DNA from 2 places in the Xanthobacter sp. genome. Region 2 is predicted to be linked to the other one. Evidence: predicted binding sites of a transcription regulator. Region 2 holds the regulator's gene; the other holds the start of a gene.
The links. The regulator LexA, encoded in region 2, represses DNA repair genes until DNA is damaged. The targets are predictions, from matches to a motif close to TGTTCNNNNTGTGTTCNG.
Positions count from the first base shown of each region.

Region 1: the regulator LexA is predicted to act here: its motif matches at 5,109-5,126, upstream of ACE3QW_RS21405 (PA0069 family radical SAM protein).

Region 1 covers NZ_JAYRPE010000072.1:94,613-101,439, reverse strand. The annotation lists gene ACE3QW_RS21435 (glycoside hydrolase family 18 protein) at 1-108, opposite strand, end outside; gene ACE3QW_RS21430 (exopolysaccharide biosynthesis polyprenyl glycosylphosphotransferase) at 126-1,541, opposite strand; gene ACE3QW_RS21425 (NAD(P)(+) transhydrogenase (Re/Si-specific) subunit beta) at 1,756-3,162, opposite strand; gene ACE3QW_RS21420 (proton-translocating transhydrogenase family protein) at 3,173-3,628, opposite strand; gene ACE3QW_RS21415 (Re/Si-specific NAD(P)(+) transhydrogenase subunit alpha) at 3,628-4,791, opposite strand; gene ACE3QW_RS21410 (aa3-type cytochrome c oxidase subunit IV) at 4,828-4,980, opposite strand; gene ACE3QW_RS21405 (PA0069 family radical SAM protein) at 5,402-6,547, shown strand; gene ACE3QW_RS21400 (VOC family protein) at 6,558-6,827, shown strand, end outside.
Region 2 covers NZ_JAYRPE010000041.1:78,900-85,726, reverse strand. The annotation lists gene gltX (glutamate--tRNA ligase) at 1-416, opposite strand, end outside; gene ACE3QW_RS13095 (ComEC/Rec2 family competence protein) at 653-2,827, shown strand; gene lexA (transcriptional repressor LexA) at 2,948-3,658, opposite strand; gene glp (gephyrin-like molybdotransferase Glp) at 3,817-5,031, opposite strand; gene moaC (cyclic pyranopterin monophosphate synthase MoaC) at 5,087-5,572, opposite strand; gene ACE3QW_RS13075 (DUF2147 domain-containing protein) at 5,690-6,103, opposite strand; gene trpC (indole-3-glycerol phosphate synthase TrpC) at 6,193-6,827, opposite strand, start outside.

The DNA.
Region 1 (6,827 bases), on a different contig from region 2:
CGTCTCGGCGGGCGCTTGCGTGGTCACCTCCGACCACGAGGCGAGATAGGCGAGGAATGGCCGGTCGCTCTCCTTCGCCCGCGCCGCCGACGCGGCGGTCAGAACCAAGGCGAGAAGCGCAGCGCTCAGAACACCGAGGGGCCAGCCATGCCCTTGGTGACGGTGAGCAGCATGATTCTGATGTCGAACCATATGGACCAGTGCTCGATGTAGAAGAGGTCGAGCTCGACGCCGCGCTCGGCCTTCTCCAGGGTGTTGATGCCCCCGCGCATGCCGTTGATCTGCGCCCAGCCGGTGATGCCCGGCTTCATGCGATAGCGCGCCACATACTGGCTGATGGCCTCGTAGCGGACGTTGGTGGCCACCTTCATGTTCGGCACATGGGGGCGCGGGCCGACGACGCTCATCTCGCCGCGCAGCACGTTGATGAGCTGCGGCAGCTCGTCGATGGAGGTGGAGCGCAGGAAATTGCCGACCTTGGTGATGCGCGGGTCGTTCTTGCTGGTGCCCTTGGAGCCGTCATCGGTGGGGTCGACCCGCATGGTGCGCAGCTTGTAGCACTGGAACACGCGGTTGTTCAGACCGACGCGGGGCTGGCGGAACAGGATGGGCCCCGGGGAATCCAGCTTGATGGCGATGGCCGCGCCGATGAGGATCGGTGCCGTGAGCATGAGGCCGATGGAGGCCACCACATAGTCCTCCACCCCCTTCAGGAGCCCGAGCGAGCCTTTCAGCGGCTGCTGCTGCACCTGGAGGGCCGGCTCGCCGGCAATGCGGGTGAGGTTGGCGTAATTGAGCGTGAAGCGGTCCGGATCGAGCTCGACGATGACGTCGGCGGCGATCTGGTACATCTGGTTGGCGATGGCGCTGATGGCGGCCGGGTCGTTCCAGCTCTTGGCGACGACCACGATGTCCACCGGATTGTGCTTCACATATTCCAGAAGGTCCTTCATGCCGCCGAGCACCGGCAGGCCATCGGGACCGGGCGGCGGGAGGGGCGCGCCCTCCACGTGGCTGTCATCGAACAGGGCGACGAAGCTGAGGAGGCCGGTGTTGCCCTCTTCCTCCCCATAGCGCCGCACCAGATCGCGGGCGCGGCCGAGATCGCCGATGAGCACGACGTTGCGACGGAGCACCTCGTGGGTCTGCACCAGCGCCATGCCGATGCGCACGAGAACCAGGCGGCCGAAGATGAGCATGAGCGTGGTGACGACGCCCCAGCCGAGCAGCGCCCACAGGTTCGTCTGGCCGATGGGGATCAGCGCGTAATAGCAGACGGCGATGACCGCGCCCGCGGGCACCACGCCGACGCCGATATGGCCGATCTGCCGCAGCGGGCGCACATAGTGCTCGACCCGGTAGCCGCGGCCGATCTGAAGCACCTGCACATAGACGAAGATGCCGAACGCCCAGAGGATGGCGAGCTGGCTCCAGGACAGGAATTCCCAGCGCAGGTGCGCAATGATCGCCCCGAGCGCCGCCATGACGACGTCGCACGACAGGACGAGCCGATTGACCAGTCCATGGGTCCAGCGTGTCATCGTCCCCCGATCCCCGCAGCCGCCGTCCGAATCCCAGACTCCACGGTATGTGCTTCTGGTTAAGAAGTGGTGGGCAGTCAAGGAAATGGCGCAAATTGTGGCGGCATGAACCTGTTAGGCGCCTTCCGATCGGGCGGCCGCCCGGCTCTGTAACGAAGAAGCCGCCGGACCTTGCGATCCGGCGGCTTCGATCTCGTTCAGAATGGACGTGTCTTCAGTGGCCGAAGGCCTTCACCACATCCTCGGTGACCTTCTTGGCGTCGCCGAAGAGCATCATGGTGTTGTCCTTGAAGAACAGCTCGTTCTCCACGCCCGCGTAGCCTGCCGACATGCCGCGCTTGATGAAGAGAACGGTCTTGGCCTTCTCCACGTCGAGGATGGGCATGCCGTAGATCGGCGACTGCGGATCGGTCTTGGCCGCCGGGTTGGTCACGTCGTTGGCGCCGATCACGAAGGCCACGTCCGCCTGGGCGAACTCGGAGTTGATGTCCTCGAGCTCGAACACCTCGTCGTAGGGCACCTGGGCCTCGGCGAGCAGCACGTTCATGTGGCCCGGCATGCGGCCCGCCACCGGGTGGATGGCGTACTTGACCTCGACGCCCTCCTCCTTGAGCAGGTCCGCCATCTCGCGGAGCGCGTGCTGGGCCTGCGCCACCGCCATGCCGTAGCCGGGCACGATGATGACCTTCTCGGCGTTCTTCATGATGTAGGCGGCGTCATCGGCCGAACCTTGCTTCACCGGGCGGGCTTCGGCCTGGCCGGCAGCACCGGCCGCAGCGGCGTCACCGCCGAAGCCGCCGAGGATGACCGAGATGAAGGACCGGTTCATGCCCTTGCACATGATGTAGGACAGGATGGCGCCCGAGGAGCCCACCAGCGCGCCGGTGATGATGAGCGCGGTGTTGCCCAGGGTGAAGCCGATACCGGCCGCCGCCCAGCCCGAGTAGGAGTTCAGCATCGACACCACGACGGGCATGTCCGCGCCGCCGATGGGGATGATGAGCAGGCCGCCGAGGATCAGCGACAGCAGCGTGATGATCCAGAACAGCGTGATCGAGCCGGTCAGCACGAACGCGACGATGAGGATCAGCAGCAGCAGGGCCAGGCCGCCATTGATGAGGTGGCGCGCCGGCAACATGATCGGCTTGCCGCTCATGTTGCCGTTGAGCTTGGCGAAGGCGATGATCGAGCCGGTGAAGGTGATCGCGCCGATGGCCACGCCCAGCGACATCTCCACGAGGCTCGCCCCGTGCAGGTGGCCGGGATCGCCGATGCCGAAGGCGCGCGGCGCATAGAGCGCGGCCGCGGCCACCAGCACGGCGGCGAGGCCGACGAGCGAGTGGAAGGCGGCGACCAGCTGCGGCATCGCCGTCATGGCGATGCGCTTGGCCACCACGGCACCGACGCCACCGCCGATGCCGATGCCGGCGAGCACCAGCACCCAGCCGATCCCGTCGGACGGCGGGGAGAGCGCGAGCGTGGTGAGGATGGCGATGCCCATGCCCACCATGCCGAACAGGTTGCCCTGCCGCGAGGTGGTCGGATGGGAGAGGCCGCGCAGGGCCAGCACGAAGAGAATGCCTGCGACGAGGTAGAGCAGGGCGGCGAGGTTCGCGGTCATGTGCCTCGCCTCACTTCTTCTTGGAGTACATGGCGAGCATTCGGCTGGTCACCATGAACCCGCCGAATATGTTCACCGAGGCAAAGACGAGCGCCACGAAGCCGAAGATGCGCGCGCCCCAGGCGTGGCTGGAATCGCCCACCGTGGTCACGCCGACAGCGAGCAGCGCGCCCACGACGATCACCGACGAGATGGCGTTGGTGACGCTCATGAGCGGGGTGTGCAGCGCCGGGGTCACCGACCACACCACGTAGTAGCCCACGAACACCGCGAGCACGAAGATGGAGAGGCGGAACACGAAGGGGTCGATGGCCCCTCCGGTCGCCGCATGGGCCGCCGCGCCGAGGGCAGAGGCCGCCTGGTCGGCATAGAGCTGCGCGGCTTCCGCCGCCTGCCGCGCGATCTCGGCGGCGGTGCGGGCCTGCATTGCGGCATCCGCCGCGGTCTGGGCTGTGGCGGGATTCATCAGGCCGCTCCCTCGCTGGTCGCTGCGGGATTCTTGGGTGCGAAGTTCGGATGCACGACGGCGCCGTCACGGGTGAGGAGCGTGGCCTTCACCAGCTCGTCGTCCCACTTGACGGCCAGCGCCTTCGACGCCTTGTCCACCATCGTCTCGAAGAAGTTGAACAGGTTCTTGGCGTAGAGCGGCGAGGCCGAGGCGGCGATGCGGCCCGGCACGTTGAGATGACCGACGATCTTCACGCCGTTCACCTCGACCACCTGCCCCGCCACCGCACCGGCGACGTTGCCGCCGCGCTCGACCGCGAGGTCGACCAGCACGGAACCCGGCTTCATGGAGGCCACCATCTCCGCCGTCACGAGGCGCGGCGCAGGCCGGCCCGGGATCAGGGCGGTGGTGATGACGATGTCCTGCTTCTTGATGTGCTCGGCGACGAGGGCAGCCTGCTTGGCCTGATACTCCGCCGACATGGGCTTGGCGTATCCGGCCGCGGTCTCGGCCTGCTTGAACTCCTCGTCCTCCACCGCGACGAACTTGGCGCCCAGCGAGGCGACCTGTTCCTTGGCGGCGGGCCGCACGTCGGTGGCGGTCACGATGGCGCCGAGGCGGCGGGCCGTCGCGATGGCCTGGAGGCCCGCGACGCCGGCGCCCATGACGAAGACGCGCGCGGCCGGAACGGTGCCGGCGGCGGTCATCATCTGCGGCAGGGCGCGGGTGAACTCGGCGGCCGCATCGATCACCGCGCGATAGCCGGCGAGGTTCGCCTGCGAGGAGAGCACGTCCATCACCTGCGCACGGGTGATGCGCGGCATCAGCTCCATGGCGAAGGAGGCGATCCCGGCATTGGCCATGGCGGCGAGCGCCGCGTCATTGCCATAGGGATCCATGATGGCGAGGACCAGGGCGCCGGGCTTGTACGACGAAAGTTCGGCTTCCGTCGGCCGGCGAACCTTCAGTACGACTTCGGCGCCGTTCAGCGCATCCGCCGCCGACGGGGCGATGGCGGCCCCTGCCGCCACGAAGTCGGAATCGAGAATGCCGGACTTCACGCCCGCGCCGCTCTCCACGGTCACGGATGCGCCCAGTGCGACGAGACGCTTCACCGTATCCGGGGTCGCGCCAACCCTCGGCTCGCCGAGATCGATCTCGGCGGGAACAGCGATTTTCATTTCTTGATGTCTCCGGTGCTCCGGCCGCTCAGCGGGTCAGAGGAGGAAAATCCACATCAGGACGAGGATGGCAGCAACGCCGATGGTGCCCCACTTGGCGAGGGCGGTGAACATGGCGTAGGTGCGCTCGTGCTCGGGATAATCGTTACCGTCTGCCGTGGCGTATTCGATCGTGGCGTGTTCAGCCATCTTATCCCCCTGCTCCTAAGCGTCTTCTGACGCCTTTACCGGAGATGGGAATGTCTGGCAACTGCCTTCTGGTGTACAGTATGCCAGATTGAACGGCGTGGCCCGCGAGCCCCTCGCGCCGCCGCACATGTTCTTGTTATGTTCCGTTTTCGGTGCTAGCTTTTTAAGCATGAGCCCCGCATCCGATTCCCACGGCCCGCGCGCAGCCGCCCCGCCCGTTCCGGGGGGACCAATTGCCGCGCCGATCGCTCCCGCCCTGAAGGCCACCAGGACGGCATCGCCCAAGGCCGTTCCTGCCAAGGCTGTTCCCGCCAAGGCAGCTCCCGCCAAGGCGGCACAGCCCAAGGCAGCACAGCCCAAGGCTGCGTCCAGCGACGCCCGCATCGCCTCGCCGCCGGTGAAGACCCGGAGCGATCGGATCATGGGCCGGCTCGCCGAGGAACGCCGAGCGCCGCCCCCTGCCCTGCCGCCGGCGCTGGACGGCGAGGTCGGGACCGGCGTGGAGGCGGAACGGCGGCGCGGCCGGGGCGCGGTCTCCAACGCCGCCGGGCGCTTCGAGCCCGCCGCCCGCGTGCTGTTCGACGACGGCTGGCAGACGCTGGAAGACCTGCCGCCCTTCCGCACGGAGGTCACGGAGGAGCGGGCCCGCACCATCATCACGCGCAACCAGTCGCCCGATATCGCCTTCGACCGCTCCATCAACGCCTACCGGGGCTGCGAGCACGGCTGCATCTATTGCTTCGCGCGGCCGACCCACGCCTATCAGGGCCTCTCCGCAGGGCTCGATTTCGAGACCAAGCTGTTCGTGAAGCCGGACGCGCCGGAACTGCTCGCGCGGGAGCTGTCGCACCCGTCCTATAAGCCGCGCGTCATCGCCATGGGGACCAATACCGACCCCTACCAGCCCATCGAGCGGCGCTATGAGCTGACGCGGCGCATCCTGGAGGTGCTGGCGGACTTCGGCCATCCGGTGGGCATCGTCACCAAATCGGCGCTGGTGGTGCGCGACATCGACATCCTCGGACCGATGGCGGAAAAGGGCCTCGCCAAGGTCGCCATCTCCATGACCACGCTCGACCCGCACCTGTCCCGCACCATGGAGCCGCGCGCCGCCAGTCCCCATGTGCGCCTCGGCACCATCCGCCGGCTCGCCGACGCCGGCATTCCCACCGCGGTCCTGACCGCGCCGCTGATCCCGGCGCTGAACGACATGGAGATCGAGCGCATCCTCGACGCTGCAAAGGCCGCCGGGGCATCCGAGGCCGGCTATGTGATGCTGCGCCTGCCGCTGGAGATCGCCGACCTGTTCCGGGAATGGCTGGTGGCCAATTTCCCGGACAAGGCCCGCCACGTGCTGAACCTCATCCGCCAGATGCACGGCGGCAAGGATTACGACTCCACCTTCGGCAAGCGAGGGCGGGGGGAAGGCCCCTATGCCTGGACGGTGGGCCGCAGGTTCGAGATCGCCGCCCGCCGCCTCGGCCTCGCGGGGCGGGGACTGAAGCTGACCACCGCACACTTCCGCCACCCCAAGCAGGCGGGCGAGCAGCTCGACCTGTTCGCTTGAAGAGCCCAGCATGACCGCACCCGATCTCAGACTCCACCTCGTCACGCTCGGCGTTTCCGACCTGTCGCGCGCCGCCGCATTCTATCGCGCCCTCGGCCTCGTGGAGAGCAAGGCCGGAGAAGGAGAAGCCGGCAATGTCGCCTTCTTCCATGCGGGCAATGTGGTACTGAGCCTTTTTCCGCGCGGGCGCCTCGCCGAGGATGCGACGCTGGCGGATACCCCGCCGCAGCCCTTCGCCGGCCTCACGCTCGCCTGCAATGTGGGATCGCCGGAGGAGGCC
Region 2 (6,827 bases):
GCGCGATCGGCCGGCGCCTCGGAGGGATCGCGGTCGCGCCAGCGGCCGTCATAGCGCGGCGGGCGGCCCTCCTTGCGGGCCAGCTCGCGCATCTCGTCCAACTCCTGGGGCGTGGCGTAGCAGCGATAGGCGTTGCCCTTCGCCAGCATCTCCGCCACCGCGGCCTGATGCCGCTCGGCGCGGGCAAACTGGTAGATGGGCTCGCCCTCCCAATCGATGCCGAGCCAGGAGAGCCCCTCGATGATGGCGTCGATGGCCTCTTTGGTGGAGCGCTGGCGGTCCGTGTCCTCGATGCGCAGCAGCATCTTGCCGCCGGTGTGGCGGGCGTAGAGCCAGTTGAACAGCGCCGTGCGCGCCCCGCCGATATGCAGGAAGCCGGTGGGCGAGGGGGCGAAGCGGGTGACGATCTGCGACATCGGGCGGGGCTCGGCGGGATTGGGTCCGCTTGGACGGAAGACGCGCGGGCGGCCCTGCGGAACGCAAACCGAACCACATGGCGCGCGGGAGGCGCCCGTGTAGCATAGAGGCGGGGCACAAGGAACATGGGGTGGGGACGGGCGCGACCCAGCCCGGCCCCCGGCGGGCGGGGATGGACGAGCGGGCTTCAGGCGGCGCGCGGGCAGGGGGACGGGGAGCTGCGGGCGCGCTCCCGGTGCTTTCCACGCGTGGGCTTTCACGCCTCGCCGACGCGCTGAAGGCCCGCATCGCCCATGACGTGGTGGCCGAGGCGGCGTCCGGCCGGCTGATCCTGTGGCTGCCGGCCGCCTTCACCGCCGGAATCCTGCTCTATTTCGGCGCCTCCACCGAACCTTCGCTCACCGCGAGCCTCGTCCTCGTGGCCCTGTTCGCGGCGGCGGCCTGGGGCGCGCGGGCGCGGCCGATGATGTTCGGGGCCGCCGCGGTGCTCCTCGCTACCATGGCCGGCTTCGCGGCCGGCGGGGTGCGCACCGCTTTCATCGCCCATGAGATGGTGGTGCCGCCCAAGACCCCGGTGCGCCTCTCCGGCTTCATCGAGCGGGTGGAGCGGCGGACCACGGGCGACCGCATCCTGCTGCGGCTCGATGGCGACGCCGTGCGCGGGCTCAAAAACGCGCCGGCGCTGGTGCGCCTCTCGCTCCGCAAGGGGTGGGCGCCGCCGGTGGGCAGCCATGTGACCCAGCTGGCGCAATTGCTGCCGCCCTCCGGCCCGGCCATGCCGGGCGCCCATGATTTCGGCCGCACGCCGTGGTTCCAGGGCATCGGCGCCATCGGATACGGGCTCGGCCGGCCCAAGGCGGCGGCGCCGCGCGATCCGCCTTTGTCCGTGCGGCTCGCCATGGCGCTGGACGGGGTGCGCCAGAGCCTGTCGGACCGCATCCGCGCCTCGCTTTCCGGCGTGCCGGCGGAGGTGGCGGTGGCGCTGGTGGCCGGAGACCGCTCCGGCATTCCGCGCGCGGTGGAGGAGAGCATGCGGGTGTCCGGCCTCTCGCACATCCTCTCCATCTCCGGCCTGCATATGGCGCTGGTGGCCGGCACCCTGTTCGCGCTGGCGCGGGGCCTGCTGGCGCTGGTGCCGGGGCTGGCTTTGTCGTGGCCCATCAAGTCATTCGCGGCGCTGATCGCGCTGTCGGGCAGCGCCTTCTATCTCGTGCTGTCGGGCAACGACGTGCCGGCGCAGCGCTCCTTCGTGATGACGGGGCTGGTGCTGGCCGGCGTGCTGGTGGGGCGGCCGTCCCTGTCGCTGCGCTCGGTGGGTGTCGCGGCGGTGGTGGTGCTGGCGCTGACGCCGGAGGCGGCGCTGGACCCGGGAACGCAGATGTCGTTCGCCGCCACCCTCGCTCTCGTCGCCGCCTATGAACGGCTCCAGCCTTTGCGGGCGATACCCCGGCCGGATGGCGTTGCCGGAGCCGTGCTGTCCTGGGTGGCCGTGCTGGTGGCCGGCACGGCGCTCACCTCGCTGGTGGCGGGGCTGGCGACGGCGCCTTACGGCATCTTCCACTTCCAGCGGGTGGCGCCCTATGGGCTTCTCGCCAATCTCGCGGCGATGCCGGCCGTCTCCTTCCTTGTCATGCCGGCGGGCCTTGCGGGCGTGCTGCTGATGCCGTTCGGCTGGGACCACCTCGCCTGGCCGGTGATGGGGCGGGGCATCGAGATCATGACGGCGGTGTCCGACTGGGTGGGGACCCTGCCGGGGGCCGATATCCGCGCCGCCTTCGTCGGTGCCGGAACGCTGCTCTGGCTCTCCCTCGCGCTGCTGGCCCTCTGCCTGCTGCGCGGCGTGCTCACCTTCGCGGCGCTGGTGCCCCTCGGCCTCGCCGCGCTGGTGGCGGGAACGCCGCTGAAACCGGACCTCCTCATCGCGCCCGATGCGCAGACGGTGGCGGTGCGGATGCCGGATGGACGGCTCTCCGTGCTCGGCGCCTCGGGCCAGAAGCTGGTGGTGGAGCAATGGCTGACGCGGGAGGGCGACCGCCGGACGGCCGGCACCAAGGACCTCGCCTCCGCCTTCATGTGCGACCCGCTCGGCTGCACCGCGCCGCTGCCCGGCGGCGGAACCATCGCCGTCTCCCGGCGCGCCGAGAGCCTGGAGGCGGACTGCCTGAATGCCCGCATGGTCGTGACCCGCGATGCCCCGCCCCGGGCCTGCCCGGCCGAGGTGCTGACGCCGGAAAAACTCGCGCGGACCGGAACGCTCGCCTTCACCCTGCGCGATGGTGCCCTCGTGGCCGAGCGGAGCCGCAGCCCCTCGGTGTCCCGGCCTTGGATGGCACCGCTGCCGCCGGACCTCGCACCGGAGCGGGGGGCGGTCGATGCGGGCGATCCGCAGACCGACGCCACCGCTCCCTGACACGACAATTGCCAGGCGTCGGGGTGAGGGGCAACGCCTTCAAAAAAGCGCAGGCGCCCGTTGAGCGTGGACCACCGCGCCCCTCACCCCGTTCCGGATCTCCCGCGGGAGAAATAAGGATCAGTAGCGGCGCATGAGGCCGATCAGGCGGCCCTGGATGCGCACGCGGTCGGGACCGAAGATGCGGGTCTCGTAGGCCGGATTGGCGGCCTCCAGCGCGATGGAGGCCCCCTTCTTGCGCAGGCGCTTGAGGGTGGCTTCCTCGTCGTCCACCAGCGCGACGATAATGTCGCCGGTGTCGGCGGAATCGCACTTGCGGATCAGCACCGTGTCGCCGTCGAGGATGCCGGCCTCGATCATGCTGTCGCCGCGCACCTCAAGGGCGAAATGCTCGCCGGAGCCCAGCATTTCGGGCGGGATGTTCAGCGTATGGCTGCGGCTCTGGATGGCGGAGATGGGCGAGCCGGCGGCGATGCGACCCATGACCGGCACCGAGACCACCTGTCCCGCCTCGTCATCCTCCGCCACGGGGCGGACCTTGCCGAGGCTGCCCTCGATGACCGAGGGCGAGAAGCCCCGGCCTGCGGAGCGGGCGGAGGCGAGACCCGGCGCCACGCTGTCGGGCAGGCGGACCACCTCCAGCGCGCGGGCGCGATTGGGCAGGCGGCGGATGAAGCCACGCTCTTCCAGAGCAGTGATGAGGCGATGGATGCCGGACTTGGAGCGCAGGTCCAGCGCTTCCTTCATCTCGTCGAAGGAGGGGGGAACACCGGTCTCCTTCAGCCGCTCATGGATGAAGCGCAGAAGGTCATATTGCTTCCGAGTGAGCATTCCCTGGCCCCGTTCCTTGCACGCACCGCCGCGGAACAGGCGCTCTCGGCCGGTCCCGATTCAAGGCGCATCCAGCCCGGTGCGCCGCGAAACAAATCATGAACAGTCTTTATCTGTTCCTTTTGTGTTCCGCAAGTGGTGAAGGCTCCGTTAAGGGCTCAATCCGCGAAGGGAATAATCTCGCAGGGGTCTCCGACGCGGCCCGCCGGGGCGAAAGGCGGGCGCACCAGAAGGCAGTCGGCGGCGGAAAGAATGCTCAGCATGGCGCTGTCCTGCGAGGCGCAGGGGATGGCGTGGATCGAGCCATCCGCCCGGCGCTCGAGGGTGGCGCGCATGAAATCGCGCCGCACGTCATTGGGCGGCAGGTCGGCCGCGAGGCGCGCCGGCACGGTCTCGGGGCCGGGGCGGGAATCGCCCTGCAGGGCGCGGATGAGGGGGACCAGGTAGACCATCCCGCAGACGTGGGACGACACCGGGTTGCCCGGCAGCCCCAGCACCCGCACGGTGCCGCGATGGCCGAACATGAGCGGCTTGCCGGGCCTGAGCGCGATCTTGTGGACCGAGAGATCGACCCCTTCCGCCTTCAGCGCCGGGGCCATCAGGTCATGATCGCCCACCGAGGCGCCGCCGGAGGAGACGACGAGATCGAACTCGCCGGAGAGTGCCCGCGCCACCACGGCGCGGATCGCGGCGAGGTCGTCCTTGATGAGGCCGAGGTCGGTCACATCGGCGCCGGCGCGGCGGGCGAGTTCCGCGAGGCCGAAGGCGTTGGAGACGACGATTTCGCTGTCGTTGCCGGTGCCCTGGCCCGGCAGCACCAGTTCGTCCCCGGTCTGGAGCAGCGCGACGCGCGGGCGGCGGGCGACCGGCACGGTCGCATGGTCCATGGCGGCGGCCAGCATGATGTCGCGGCCGGTCAGCCGCCGGCCGGCGAAGAGGCCGGGCGCGTCGGCGGAAAAATCGCAGCCGCGCTTGCGCACGTTGCGGAGCGCGGCGGTCGGGGCCGTGGTGGTGATGGTGTCGCCCTCGCGGGAGACGTTCTCCTGAATCACCACCGTGTCGGTACCTTCCGGCACCACGGCGCCGGTGAAGATGCGCACGGCCTGCCCGGCGCCCACCGTGCCAGCGAAGGGCCGGCCGGCGGCGGATTCGCCGATGACGGCGAGGCGAGCGGGCGTCTGCGCGATATCGGCGCCGCGCACGGCATAGCCATCCATGGCCGACATGTCCGCCGGCGGCTGGGTGCGGCGGGCCGCCAGATCGCGCGCCAGCACACGGCCGGCCGCGGCCTGCACCGGCACATCCTCCACACCGAGCGCAGACACGCCGGACGTGATGAGCGCGGTGGCCTCCTCGACGGTCATGAGCGCCATGGCGCGGCTCCCTCACTCTGCCTGAACGCAGGTCTTGTCATGGTGGCGGGCCGGCTCAGGCCGCGTCGGTGGCGCGGAAGTGGCCGCTGCGGCCGCCGGATTTCTCCAGCAGGCGAATGCCTTCAATCCGCATGCCACGGTCGGCGGCCTTGGCCATGTCGTAGATGGTGAGGCAGGCCACGGAGACGGCGGTGAGCGCCTCCATCTCCACGCCGGTCTGGCCCGTCACCTTGGCGCGGGCCGTGACGTGGAGGCCGGGCAATGCGGGGGCGGGGGAAACCTCCACCTCCACCTTGGTCAGCATCAGCGGATGGCAGAGGGGAATCAGCTCATGGGTGCGCTTGGCGGCCATGATGCCGGCGATGCGCGCCACGCCCAGCACGTCGCCCTTCTTGGCGTTGCCGGAGAGGATGAGGTCCAGCGTCTCGCGCGCCATCACCACCTGCCCCTCGGCCAGCGCCTCGCGGGTGGTCGCGTCCTTGTCGGACACGTCCACCATGCGGGCGGCGCCCTGTTCGTCGAGATGGGTGAGGCTGGCCATGGCCGTCGCGGTCTTCCCGGATTCGATGTCGGGGGGAAGATGGCGTCCGCGGCGGCGCCTGTCCACCGCCGCAGGAGCAATGCGGCGGAAAGGCAGTGTTGCCGGGTTGGGTTCAGGTCAGCGCAGGCGGGTCCACACCTGCGTCTTGCAGAGCGGGACCACCACGCAGCCGCGCAGCTTCAGCGTGTTGTCACCATCCATGGTGATGGTGCCGGAATAGGTCTTGCCGTCCTCGGCATTGTAGATGCTGCCGCCGCTCCATTCCTGCGGGCCGCCGGAGAAGCCGGTGAGGATGGTGAGGCCCTTCAGCGCCCGTCCGCGCAGCGAGGCGTTGGAATTGTTCACGTCCTTCAGCGCCGGATCGGCCTTCAGCCCCTCGGAGGAGATGAGGCGGCCGCACAGGCTGGCGCCGCATTTGGAGATTTCCACCTGCCCGCTGCGGGTGGGGGTCTGCCACAGGCCGGTCGGGTCCGCGGCGAAAACAGGCGTGGCGAGAAGGGCGGCGAGGCCGGCAATCGCAAACGTCTTCATGAAGCTCCTCCCTTGCGTGCGGCCTCTTGCGGGCCGCCTCACGTATTAAAGAGTAACTTCACGTATACGGCAAGCCGGGGTGGCGAGGCCTATGTGGCCAACAGCTGGCAGGTCGCGGAGGCGACATCCTCCTGCCGCATCAGGCTCTCGCCCACCAGGATGGTGCCGATGCCCACCTGCGCCAGCCGGGCCACATCCTGCGGGGTGAAGATGCCGCTCTCGCCGATGACGATGCGGTCCTTCGGCACGCGCGGGGCGAGGCGCTCGCAGGTTTCCAGCGTGGTCTCGAAGGTGCGCAGGTTGCGGTTGTTGATGCCGATGAGCCGGCAGGGCAGCGCCAGCGCGCGGTCCAGCTCTGCGTCGTCATGCACCTCGACGATGGCATCCATGCCGTGCGCCGCCGCCGCGTCGGCGAGGTCGCGGGCGAGGGCATCATCCACACCGGCCATGATGATGAGGATGCAGTCCGCCCCCCAGGCGCGGGCTTCCGCCACCTGATAGGTGTCGTACATGAAATCCTTGCGCAGCACCGGCAGGCTCACCGCCGTGCGGGCCGCCTTCAGATAGTCCGGCGCGCCCTGGAAGGAGGGCGTGTCCGTGAGCACCGAGAGGCAGGTGGCGCCGCCGCGCTGGTAGGCGCGGGCGAGGGAGGGCGGGTCGAAATCCGCGCGGATCAGGCCCTTGGAGGGGCTCGCCTTCTTGATCTCGGCGATGAGCGCGGTGC